Regions from separate parts of the Listeria aquatica genome, predicted to be linked through region 1. Evidence: a T-box and tRNA genes for the amino acid it is inferred to sense, from the RefSeq annotation. Region 1 holds a T-box; the other holds one or more tRNA genes.

What was found. A T-box is a leader RNA that pairs with one kind of tRNA and senses whether it is charged. The one in region 1 lies ahead of serS (serine--tRNA ligase), so its partner is inferred to be a tRNA-Ser.
Region 2: it has a tRNA-Ser gene. The T-box ahead of serS (serine--tRNA ligase) is inferred to sense a tRNA for this amino acid. The anticodon was not compared.

What each region holds. Positions count from the first base shown of each region.
Region 1 is NZ_JAARRM010000006.1:5,054-11,392, forward strand. Features, by position in the region: gene HB912_RS11495 (EAL domain-containing protein) at 1-358, opposite strand, end outside; gene HB912_RS11500 (AcpB/EbpR/MafR family transcriptional regulator) at 559-2,049, shown strand; gene serS (serine--tRNA ligase) at 2,102-3,391, opposite strand; T-box leader at 3,460-3,684, opposite strand; gene HB912_RS11510 (HTH domain-containing protein) at 3,662-5,821, opposite strand; gene HB912_RS11515 (L-ribulose-5-phosphate 4-epimerase) at 5,878-6,339, opposite strand, start outside.
Region 2 is NZ_JAARRM010000002.1:91,980-98,318, forward strand. Features, by position in the region: gene gap (type I glyceraldehyde-3-phosphate dehydrogenase) at 1-293, opposite strand, end outside; gene HB912_RS06285 (GNAT family N-acetyltransferase) at 437-877, opposite strand; gene HB912_RS06290 (FAD synthetase family protein) at 969-1,709, opposite strand; gene HB912_RS06295 (heavy metal translocating P-type ATPase) at 1,855-3,807, opposite strand; gene HB912_RS06300 (aldo/keto reductase) at 4,059-4,973, opposite strand; tRNA gene HB912_RS06305 (tRNA-Ser) at 5,120-5,210, shown strand; gene HB912_RS06310 (class I SAM-dependent methyltransferase) at 5,250-5,831, opposite strand; gene HB912_RS06315 (ABC-F family ATP-binding cassette domain-containing protein) at 5,846-6,339, opposite strand, start outside.

The DNA.
Region 1 (6,339 bases):
GACTTTTACTTTCAGGCAACTGTACCAAATTCTCAGTAATCTCGATAACAATTTGTTCATTATAGATACGTAACTTCTCAAACATCTTCATTGTCTCTAAACGAAAGAATTGACTTGACCTAATATTAATCGAAATTTTCGGATATATTTTTTTTGCTACAATTTTCATCAATTCTTTCTGCAACCAGTTTATAAATGATGGATAATTTTCCTCAAAAAAAACAGCCATCTCATCGTCAATTTTTGTAAAAGAACCTTTTTTTCCTTCTTTTTTTCCTATCACCAGCTCGTGCATAACAATTTTTTTATGTTTAATATCATACACTGGCTGCGCAATTAATCGATAATTTTTAAACATCTTCCCAGTCCTTTCGCTTTTCATGTCCTCATCTTACTCGTTTTTTTTTAAAATAGTAATCAGGTTTCGCCTTTTGAAAATGTCATTTTTGCTCTCTGAACATTTTTGTTTACCTATGTGAGAAAAAGGCTAAAATAGAAGTATAGGACTATAACGAGGAGGAAACATAAATGAAAATTGGACTAGATATGTTTGATTCCATGTTAAAAAAAGAATGGGATCTCCTTGCCATTCTTCGTGGAGTTGATCGTTGGTTTTCAACTGAAGAATTGCGAAAAAAGTTAGATGTAACGCCTGCGTATTTATTAAAAACAATCAATAAGCTTGTGGCTGATATTGATAGTTTTGGCGATGGTCAGCTTGAAATACAGGTTTCGAAGGGGCGCGGTATAAGATTTATAACCAATCACTCAAATGCTAACCCGCGCGACTTACTTATTTTTTTAACTGAAGAAACGCTCGGATTCGCTTTATTTAAAGCTCTCTTAAATGAAAACTTTGGCTCTACTCAAAAATTCGCCTATGACCATTTTGTCAGTGATGCTACAGTTCGCAGGGTTTTAAATAAATTTCGAGATGCAATTAAACCTTATGAAATAGAAATTTCTCGAAACGATGCGATTATCGAAGGCAGAGAAAGCCAAATAAGACTTTTTTTTAATATTGTTTTATGGAAAATTTATGCTGGAAAAGGATGGCCATTTGAAGGCGTCAACGAACAATACGTTGAGTTTCTTGCAAACTCCTTAGCAAAAAAAGGTAACTTGAAATTAACGTCTCTCCAAACTCGACAATTAATGTATCAGCTTGCTGTTGCAATGATTAGACGTCGAAATAATCATTTTGTAGAATATGATCCCGCTTGGGCAGAAATTTTAGACGATAATAAAGTCTTTTCACTTTTCAAGAAAAAAGTTGCTCCTTTTTCCACTACATTTTTTAATTCTGCTCCCGGCGAAATCGCATTTCTCTATCTATTACTTATTATTCAAAACGAGAACTTGCAAACTCTTCCATTGCTTAAAGCAAACTTTCACGCCAACAAAAGAAACAACAGCTCTGTCTATCAAGCAACTGAAATGCTTTTTGAAAAGGTCGATCAAAACATTCAGCAAATTCCTGAAGATAAACGGGAGTTATTTTTATTAAATGCTTTTTCCTTTCATTTATTTGCAAAAGTTTTCGATCATTTTTCAACTGACATTAGTGGCTACGATTATTCAATTGCTTTTGATCCAAGTCTGCCTTCTCCCGTTATAGCAAGTCTTCAGGAGAACATTTTACAGTTAATCAATGACTTCTATAAGAAGACAAAAAATGAAATTTTCTTAAAAGGAGAATATTTAGTTTCCAAATATGCTTTACTTTTTGGCTTCATTGATGCCCATCTTTATTACGAGCCTAAAGTCACTATAAAAATCTCCACAGATTTACCCTATCTCGCGTACTTACGGATTCGTGAGCAAATTTGTAATCTTTTCGGTAATAGTTTCAACATCAGATTTATCGATGAATCAGCTGCCGAAAAAAGCGATATTTTACTCACAAATATCCCACTTGAGCAACATATTGAGCGCCATGTAAGCGATCGTATTATTTTTATCAATCGCAACCTAACAACTCGCAACTTGCTGTCACTTAGAAAAAATCTGCACGAAATAACTTTAGCCAAGCAAGCACTTGAAGCATAAAAAAAACGGACTTATCTACTGAGCTATTCAGCAGATAGGTCCGTTTTTTAGTTTATTTAGCTCTCGGGGCTTCAATTTTTTGAATACCACCCATATATCCTTGAAGAACTTTCGGAATTCGCACAGAACCATCTTTTTCTTGATAATTTTCTAAAATGGCTGCAACAGTCCGTCCGATAGCAAGACCTGAACCATTTAATGTGTGAACAAATTCTGGCTTCGCATTTTTCTCACGACGAAATCGAATATTTGCACGGCGCGCCTGGAAAGCCTCAAAATTACTACAAGACGATATTTCACGATATGTCCCATAACTTGGAATCCAAACCTCTAAATCATATTTCTTAGCAGCAGTAAAGCCTAAATCCGCTGTACACATGCTAAGCACACGATAAGGTAGTTCTAAACGGCGCAAAACTTCTTCCGCATTATTTGTTAATTTTTCAAGCGCTTCATAGGAATCTTCTGGTTTAACAAATTGAACAAGTTCCACTTTATTAAATTGATGTTGCCTAATAAGTCCACGAGTATCGCGACCCGCAGAACCAGCTTCTGAGCGGAAACAAGCACTAAAAGCAGTATATTTTCTTGGTAAATCTTCTAGATTCAAAATTTCATCACGATGGTAATTCGTTACGGGCACTTCAGCCGTTGGTATCAAGAAATAATCTTCTTTTTCTACCAAAAAAGCATCTTCTTCAAATTTTGGAAGTTGACCAGTACCCGTCATACTCGTCCGATTTACGAGGTAAGGGGGGAGCATTTCATCGTAGCCATGTTCTTCTGAATGAAGGTCCATCATAAAGTTCAACAAAGCGCGTTCAAGTCGAGCGCCTAGTTTCTTGTAAAAAACAAAACGACTTCCTGTTACTTTTGCTGCATTTTCAAAATCTAAAATATCAAGGTCTGTGCCCAGATCCCAGTGTGGTTTTGCTTCAAAATCAAAATTAGGTAGTTCTCCCCACTTGCGAATTTCAACATTATCGTCTTCGGAATCTCCTATAGGTGTCGATTCATGCGGTATATTTGGAATTGACATCAAAATATCGTTTAACTTGTCATCGATCTCCTTCAATTCTAAGTCGAGCGCTTTGATTTTATCTCCAACAATACGCATTTCTTCAATTTTCTCATCCGCATTTTCTTTATTCCGTTTCAAGACTGCAATTTCTTCCGAAACACGATTTCGTTCCCCTTTAAGGGTTTCCGTTTCAAGAATTAAAGAACGACGGCGTGCATCAAGTTCCCCAAACTTCTCAAATTCCCCAAGGTCTTCCCCGCGATGTGCGAGTTTTGCTTTTACTTCATCAAAATGATTTCTCAATAGTTTTACATCTAACATTTATTTTCCTCCTTTATTTAAGCTTAAAAAACAAAAAACTCCCATCTCTTTCCCACACAAATATGCAGAAAAGGGACGGAAGTTATATCCGCGTTGCCACCCTAATTGAGATCCATAGATCCCCAGCTCACTTAAGAATTAACGGCTCTAAACCGGAATGATTTACTTACCTTTACTAGGCATTCCACCATTCACTCCAAGATGGATTCACAATTTCCGGCTACAGGTTTCCACCAGCCACCTGCTCTCTTTAAAACCCAAAATTTGCTACTATTTCTTGTCAACGTTTTCGTTTTTTATATTACCTTCAGTGTACTCGATATTTTTTAACTTCGCAACCCCTTTTTCACTAAGCAAGAAACTTTCGAACATCGTATAGTCAGATTTGAGAGCATCCAAAAAACCATTTTGAAGCAAATGATCGAGTTCAAATAAAAGCGGTACATGCGTCATTTTTTCTTCCGTTGCAATAAGAACAAATAAAGCCACTTCCTCATTTTCCGCTAGCGTAATTGGTTCTTTTAAATATAATAAACTTGCGCCTGCACGAAACGATCCAAAACGATAATCCGTTAAAATCAACATAACATGAGGATAAATGAGAGCCGTCCGGTGCGCCTCCATCTCCATCAGTAAACGTTCAAAATAGCTTTCTTGTGCAAACTTGCGCTCAAGTAGTGGCTTTTTAAGGGCACAAATCACATCCGTGAGAGTTTCCGCTTTTCCCCAAACCATTGCAAACTCTGAATCCGCGATGAAAGTTTCTAGTTTCGCCGTCTCAGAATGTTTCACAACCGTTTCTTCCGAGATCTCCCCGTAAAGACTTTCAATTTGATTTAGCAAACGCTCAGAAATCTCCTCAATCCCCGTTTGCCGCTTCAAAATTTGTTTGAGTTGCTCCCGCTTTTTCGGTTTCGCTTCCCCATTTTTATAACTTCGTAAAATCTTTTTCTTAGCAGTTTCCGTTAAAATTACTGGGACATGTATCGTTTGCCCCGTAAAATGAAAATAACTCGGGTCTGTAGCAATACAAAAATTCACTTTTTCTGGAAAATAACGAGCATTTTCACTCGAAAAGGCACCAACAATCATCACCTCGGGCATTAACTGCTTAACTTGGGTTTTTAACAGCGAATTAAGGACATCCGAGTAATCGGACACGATTAAAACCTTGGGAATGCTCACATCCGTTTGTTCTTTTACAATCGCCTCTTCGAAAAACACAGCTAAATGTGCTAATTCTTCATTTTTAAATGCCGTACCAAAATACCGCTTATAAAGAGCATCTTGCTCCATGAGCTGCATTACTTTTTTCGTGAGTCCAAAAACTTTTTGAAATTGCTCACTTACCGTATCGAGCGAATACGCGGGTAGCTCCATTTGAAACTGATGGCGATAAAACAAAACTTTGATATACGTCTGAATATGTTCCGTCAGTTCTTCCTTTCGCTTTATATAAAGACCAATCATCTTTTCAAACAATCGGATAATCCGTTCAGAAATTTGAAGTAGTTCGCCAAAAGGCACACTTTGAAAATGCGCATCTTCATTCTTATCTAAACAAAGCAAAAGCGCTCCATAGTATTCCTGTTCAATGAGATATTCTTCCGGTCGAGATAGTTCTTGGACCCCATCAAGCAGAGCTTTAGCTGCCGTAAATTCGAGCCGTTCATGAATCAAAGAGCGATCAATTTCTTCCCAGTAAAATGGCTGATTCGAGTTTACCCGAATTTGGTAAAGTTGCATCGCCTTCGTCAAAATCCGCAAGTCTTTTTCCGAAAGTTTCTTGCTTAAAATTTCTTCTGCCGTTTCGACTGCTTTCCTAGCTTTTCTTGAAAATGCTCGCTCGCTTCCCTTTGACTTACCGAGTAGCAGCTCAAGCAAAGTCTCATAAAGTGGATCATTTCGTTCCATTTCAATCCGATAAACAAAATCGTAAAGGAGCTCGCGGCGCTTTATTTCCATCGTAGAAATAAAGTAGCCCCGAGCTTTTGTCGATTTCACTTCTAATCCTTGTTTCTGTAATTGTGCTTTCAAAAATTGAATATCCTTTAAAATTGTATTGCGCGAAACATCTAACTCCGCTTGTAACGAACCCAGTTGCCACTTACGATTTTCTATCAAAAGTAGTGCAAGTATCAATTGGCGTCTTTCCTCAACCTTGAGTAGGTACTTTGTTTCGCCCGCTTGTTTCAGCCAACTCTCAATAACAGTAACTTGCTCGGCGGACAAGCTAAGTTTACCAGCTACACTTTCAAGCGGCTCAATTTCTTCCTGTTTCAGTAAATAATTACATTTCTCTAAATAATGATAAATCGTTCGCCGTGAAAAGCCCAACATCCGTGCAAGCGAAGAAATACTTTGAAATTCTTTTTGCTCCACCAACTGCTTTAAAAACAAATAAAACCGAGTATCCAGTATTCGCATCATCTTCTGCACCTCTTTTATTTTGAGCTTATCAGAAATCCATTCGTTTGAAAATATCCTCACTGCCCATAATAAGCATTTACCCCGTGCTTACGGTAATAATGCTTGTTGAGCAAGTAATCCGGGATCGTTTCCTTCCCGCCGAGCAATTCCGTCAAAAGCGCCATGTGCGCCACCTCATCCAAAATAATACTATGCTCCACAGCCTTTTCAAGATCTTTCCCCCAAGAAAACGGGCCATGTCCGCGAACAATAACGCCAGGAACAGCTGCCGCATCCACTTGATTTCCCCGGAAAGTTTCAACAATAACGTTCCCTGTTTCGCCCTCATAGTCGCGTGCAATTTCCGCTTCCGTCAGTTGCCGCGTACACGGCACCTCGCCATAAAACGCATCCGCATGCGTCGTCCCATAAGCCGGAATCGCCCTGCCTGCTTGAGCAAAACTCGCCGCCCATTTCGAATGCGTGTGTACCACCGCTCCAACGCTTTCAAAATTCTGATATAAAATCACATGTGTTGC
Region 2 (6,339 bases), on a different contig from region 1:
CATTCAAGTACAATATCAACACCTTGTTCTTTCACCCAAGGAATTTTACTCGCATCCGGTTCCGCATAAACACGTGTTTCCGTCCCGTCCACAACAATCGAATTTTCCGTAGCTTTCACCGTACCTGGATAAGTACCATGTGTTGAATCAAATTGCAAGAGTTGCGCGAGCATTTCAGGGTTAGTTAAGTCATTGATTGCTACAACCTCAATATCATCTGAAACTTCCTTAATTCTGCGAAAAGCTAAACGACCAATCCGTCCAAATCCGTTAATCCCAACTTTTACTGTCATAAGACTCTTCCTCCTATCAAAATCTATTCATTAACATTCTTGCTGAATGCACAAAGTGTTGTAAAAAAACCTACATTTTTATTTATACCCCTTTTTTTTATTCTAAATACATTTTTTTCAATTTTTTTAAGTGACAAACGTTATCATTTTAAATTTTTCCGTTTCATCCAGATCTCACCCTCAAAAGCAGACGTCAGTTTAGCAAAACCAAATTGACGAAAGAAATCAAGTGCCGTTTGATTCTCCGGCAAAACTCGCAAAAAAATCTCATCATACGGATATTTCTTCGCCTCAACAAACAAACCTTCCAGAAGCATTTGCCCGAAACCCATAGAACGAAATTCAACCGCAACAAGCAAATGCGCAAATTCAAGCGTCCCTTCCGTCTCATCTAGCCAAATTTCTCCATACGCAGCCGTTTTCCCGCGCTCATACAACACGAAAGCAGCCTTCTCTTCCGCCTCAATCCAAGCCAAAATTTCTTCTCGCTCAATCCTTCGCTTTCCCGTCGCCAAATAATTATCAGCTTCACTTTGAAAAAGCGGCAAAATAGCCGTCACATCAGCTTTCGTCACCCGTTTCATACCATTCCCTCCAAAAAACAATTCTCCTAAGCCATACCCTAAAAAAGCCCTTTACTAACAAGAAAAAAGCTGCTCGCTTCCGCGACCAGCTTTAGATCTCCTTCACAAACCGAATCGAGCCTCTTCCGTCCGGTAACCCACTTGTAATTTTGTGCTCCTCCGTAACGAATACAATCCCAGACTCCGTTTCATAGCGCCCTGGCGCAGGAAGACAATAATCCTCAATTCCGTGCATGACACCATCCCGAACCTCTCCTGTCACATAAAAAGGGTGCCCGAGCAATTTCTCAGCCTTTGCAAAATTCCCATCCCGAATGAGCGCCCGGATTTCAGTCGAGCTGATTTTATCTAGAATTCCTTCTTCCGTCTCCACAGGAATCGCAGTCACTTGAATGCCGAGTGGGCTGACAAGTCCTCTTAAAAGTTCCACATCCGAAACCGCACCTTTTCCAAAATTGAATTCCTCACCAACAATAATGTGAGACAAATTAAGCTGGCTCAAATGCTCATATACAAATTGTTCCGGTGTCGTTTCCGCATACTCTTTTGTAAAATTCGTTTCATATAAGACATCCACCCCATAATAGGCAAGCCAACGTTCCTTTTCAGCTCCTGGCGTAAGTGCTTCACGAAATTCCGGGAGACCCTTTAGCGCCCAAAGCGGATGCGGGCTAAAGCTAATCACCGAATAAAGTTCATCCGGTTTTTTTATTTCAAGCGCCATTTGTAAAATTCGCTGATGTCCACGGTGTACTCCGTCAAATTTGCCAATCGATAGAACTGCTTGCCGCGAATCTGGAACCGGCGCCAAATCAACATGATAAATTTCCATACGCTTCACTCCTAAATTCTACTTTATAGCAGCCTTTTAAAATCTACAACTCATCTGTTTTGATGAATCGCTAAAATCGAACATTATCGTTTCTCGGTCACTCACATATCAGCAAACGATTCTCCATAAAAAACACCTGCCGCATTTAAACGGCAGGTGTTTTCAAATGATAAATCTCCGGTTTTTGCATTTTTTCGGACTTGCCTTTTTCTTTTGCCAGCTTCCGGTTCGGTAAAAGTAACCGTAACCCATTTAAAATGACAAGAATCGTACTTCCTTCATGTCCGATCACACCAAACGGCAAGTTGATAGATTGAAATAAATTGGCAAGCACTAAACTGATAATGACCAGAATCGAAAAAGTGATATTTTGCTTCACTATCCGCCCAAGTCGAACAGATAGCGCACTCGCATAACTCAATTTCTCCAAGTCATTTTTCATGAGCACAACATCAGCCGCTTCCATCGCAATATCCGTTCCTTCACCCATCGCAACTCCAACCGTTGCATGTGCAAGCGCCGGCGCATCATTAATCCCATCTCCGACCATCGCAACTGGTCCGTAAACCGTCTTCAGATCGCGTAGCACATCGACCTTTTGCTCTGGAAGACAACCTGCAATCACATAATCGATCCCAATTTCTTCGCCAATCGCAAGCCCTGTCGCCTCGTTATCTCCCGTCACCATTATCGTTTTGATGCCACGTTTCTTTAGGCTAGAAACTGCACGTACAGCTTCTTCCCGTTTAACGTCCTTAAGCGCAAGCATCGCAACTACTTGATCCCCACACGAAGCATATACGAGCGTCTTCCCTTCCCAGGGAAGTGTATCACCTAACGAACCCGCAAACTCCTCAGCCTGCTCACTTCCCACAAAGCGAGCCTTCCCAACGCGCCACACTTCTCCGTCAATCTCAGCCAAAACACCAAAACCAGGTACATCCCTCATCACTAAATCCGTGATGTTTTCCGTCCGTTTCTCAGAAAAATCTCGTACAATGGCTTCGGCAAGCGGATGCAGAGAATTTTGTTCGAGTGCATAAATCCGGTCGATCACCTGTGCACGATCCCATTCAGGCGCTACGAAAAAATCCGTAACCACTGGCTTTCCTTGCGTAAGCGTCCCTGTTTTATCAAACGCAACCGCTTTTACACTTCGCAAGTTTTCCAAATGGACACCACCTTTAAATAAAATCCCATTTCGCGCTCCATTTGAAATGGCTGCAAGTGTTGCAGGTGTCACAGAAGCAACAAGTGCACAAGGCGAAGCAACCGTCAAAAGCACCATTGCCCGGTAAAAAGTTTCGTTCCAGCTCCAATCCAGTAAAAAGTGCGGTAAAAAGAGCATCACAAAAACAAGTAACAAGACGGCTTTCACATACTTATCTTCAAACTTTGCGATAAACTGTGCCGTATGCGAAGGCTCACTTTGTGCTTCTTTCACCATTCGAATAATCTGGCTAAAAAGCGTTTGATCCACCGTTTTCTGCACTTCCATCCGAATAACACCTGAAAGATTCACCGTCCCGCCAAAGACTTCATCCTGAACGCTCTTAAGAGCAGGAAGGGATTCCCCATTTATCGCCGATTGATCCACCGAAGTTTCTCCTGAAACAATCACCCCATCAATCGGAATCCGCTCCCCTGGGCGTACCAAAATCAAATCTTGCAGCTTAAGTGCAGCTACATCGACCTCTTCCGTTTCCCCCGTTTCTAGCAGTAAAAAAGCAGTTGCCGGTTGAAACGACATCAGTTTCGTAATTTCTCGCTTGCTTTTGTTCGTCGTGTACGTTTCGAGTGCACCGCTCAACGAGAAAATAAAAATTAGCACCGCGCCCTCAAGCCAGTAACCAATAATGGACGCTCCCGTCGCCGCAAGCACCATCAAGAGCTCCACATTTAGCTTCCGCGTCTTAATCGTGTCGAGAATTCCCTCTTTCGCCTGATCAAATCCTCCAATCACAAACGCCGCAATAAAAATCCCAGCCGTCACACCCGCAGGCACCAAGTTTTCCGTTTGCCAACCTAGTAAAATAAGCAACCCACTAACACCAGCTGCAAGAAACTGCCAGTTCTCCTTCCACCATTTAAAACGCATCCTGAACCACTCCTTTCTTCTAACTGATAATTGTTATCAAAGCCCCTAAAAACACGAAAATCTGCTTTTGCATGCGCAAAAACAGATTATATTTATTATAATTTACAGTTTTCTTATTCCACCATTATTATAGCATGATTATATTGATCAAACAAGTTAATTGATAAAACACACTTTTAATTGAGAATGAATTTCATTCCCGACAAAGCATAAAAAAACCGGAAAAGAAAATGCTTTTCCGGTTTTACTATTTAAGGAAGTACATTCCCAGCAGCGCGATAAATCTCATACCATTCCTCACGTGTAAGTGAGATATCCGCTCCCTTACGAATAGCTTCAATCCGTTCAGGGTTCATCGTCCCAAGCACAGCTTGAATTTTGGCAGGATGGCGTAAAATCCAAGCAATAGCTAGCGCCGAACTCGTCACTTGGTACCGTTCAGCAATTTCATCCATTTTTGTATTTAACTCAGGAAACTTCGGATTATCCAAAAATACCCCTTCAAAATAGCCATATTGAAACGGCGACCATGCTTGAATCGTCATATCATGAATTCGGCTGTACTCTAAAATGCCATTGTCGCGATCAATCCCAGCATCCACTTTCATATTTACATTCAAACCAGCATCAATCATCCCCGTGTGCATCACGCTAAATTGCAACTGATTCACAATCAATTTTTGTTTCACACTTTTCTTCAAAAGTTCAATTTGAAGCGGGCTTTCATTACTCACGCCAAAATGCCGAACCTTCCCAGCGCGCTCAAGCTCGTCAAAAGCAGCCGCCACCTCATCCGGTTCAACAAGCGTATCCGGACGGTGAAGCAAAAGTGAATCCAAATAATCCGTCTTTAGTCTTTTCAAAACCCCATCAACCGAAGCAATAATGTGCTCCTTGGAAAAGTCAAAATACCCTTGTCGAATGCCACATTTCGATTGTAAAATCATTTTATCGCGAATGCTCGCATTCATACCAATCGCATCCGCAAAAACTTCCTCTGATTTCCCACCACCATAAATGTCTGCATGATCAAAAAAATTAAGACCATTTTCAAGTGCCGTGTGTACAACCCGATCTGCTTGTTCTTTCGAAAGATCCGCCATACGCATACAACCTATTGCAATACTAGGTGCAGCGAGCTCGCCGCCAAGTTTCAATGTTTCCACGTGCTTCACCTCTTCATTTAAGATACCTTTATTTTACCACTTTTACATGCCTCAACCAATCCAGATCCACTTACATGAAAAACTTTCAAAAAAAGCTAGCAATTTCCCCCAATTTATTATAAAATAGTCTCTGTTGACTAAAATATGGAGAAATACCCAAGTCCGGCTGAAGGGGACAGACTCGAAATCTGTTAGGCGTCCCTGTGGCGCGCCGGGGTTCGAATCCCCGTTTCTCCGTCAAAAAAGGTTTTCGCAAATTGCGAAAACCTTTTTCTTTTACAATTTTCTAGCCGTGAGAAAGTATATCCTCTCATCAACCATCCGCACATGACAATCGCTAAAACCTGCTTCCTCTAGGGATTTACTCAGTTTTTCCGCAGAAAGTCGAATATGGAGAGGCGGTCCTCCATCAGGCATTTTTTCTTCCTCATATTCAATCACAGCAATATCCCCACCATGTTCTATCACGCGAAACACTTCTGCAAGCACCGACTGCAAATCGAGCACTTCATGCAAAATTAGTGATGCTAATACATGTCGAACAGAACCATCTTCAAGCGGAATTTTCGATACATCAGCTTGGATTCGCTCCACATTCGATACCTTTGCTTCCCCCATTTTCTTCTCAATTAGCTCAAGCATTTTCAAATCCGCATCAATAGCAAAAACCGTTCCTTTCGTTTTCATAGCTAGAGGAATCGTGAAAAATCCCGTTCCAGCGCCCAAATCTAAAAAAGAATCATTTGCTGAAAAACTCGGTAGAGCTTGGATCAACTCATTTATCCGAAACCCCTTCATGCGTTCTTTGTCATCTAAAAATGCAGCCTTCTTGTGAAAATGCCCTTCGTGACCGCTCATTTCGTCACACCTTTCTACAATTTGATTTCTCGGTCCGTAAGACCTTCATAAAATTTTTCTTCGTGTGAGACCAAGATGACACATCCCTCGTAGCTTCTTAGCGCTTCCTTCAAAGCTTCCTTACTCGCCGCATCCAAGTGATTGGTCGGTTCATCTAGAATCAGGATATTACTTTTCGTCAAAAGTAGCCGCGCCAATTTGATTTTCGACTGCTCACCCCCGCTTAAAGTCTTCACAGAACGCGTAATATGCTCTGCTTTCATCCCACTTCTCGCAAGGACTTGTCGGATTTGTTTTGACGATAAAAATGGAAATTCTGCTTGAATCAAATCTAGTGCCGTGTGGTTCTCCTTTTCAAAGCGCAAATCTTGCTCAAAATAACTAATAGCAGCACGATTTGCAAGATGAATTTTCCCAGAAATTTTTTCTCGTTCACCGAGAATCGTCTTGAGTAGCGTGGACTTCCCAATGCCGTTAAACCCTGTAATAACCACCTTTTCATCCGCAC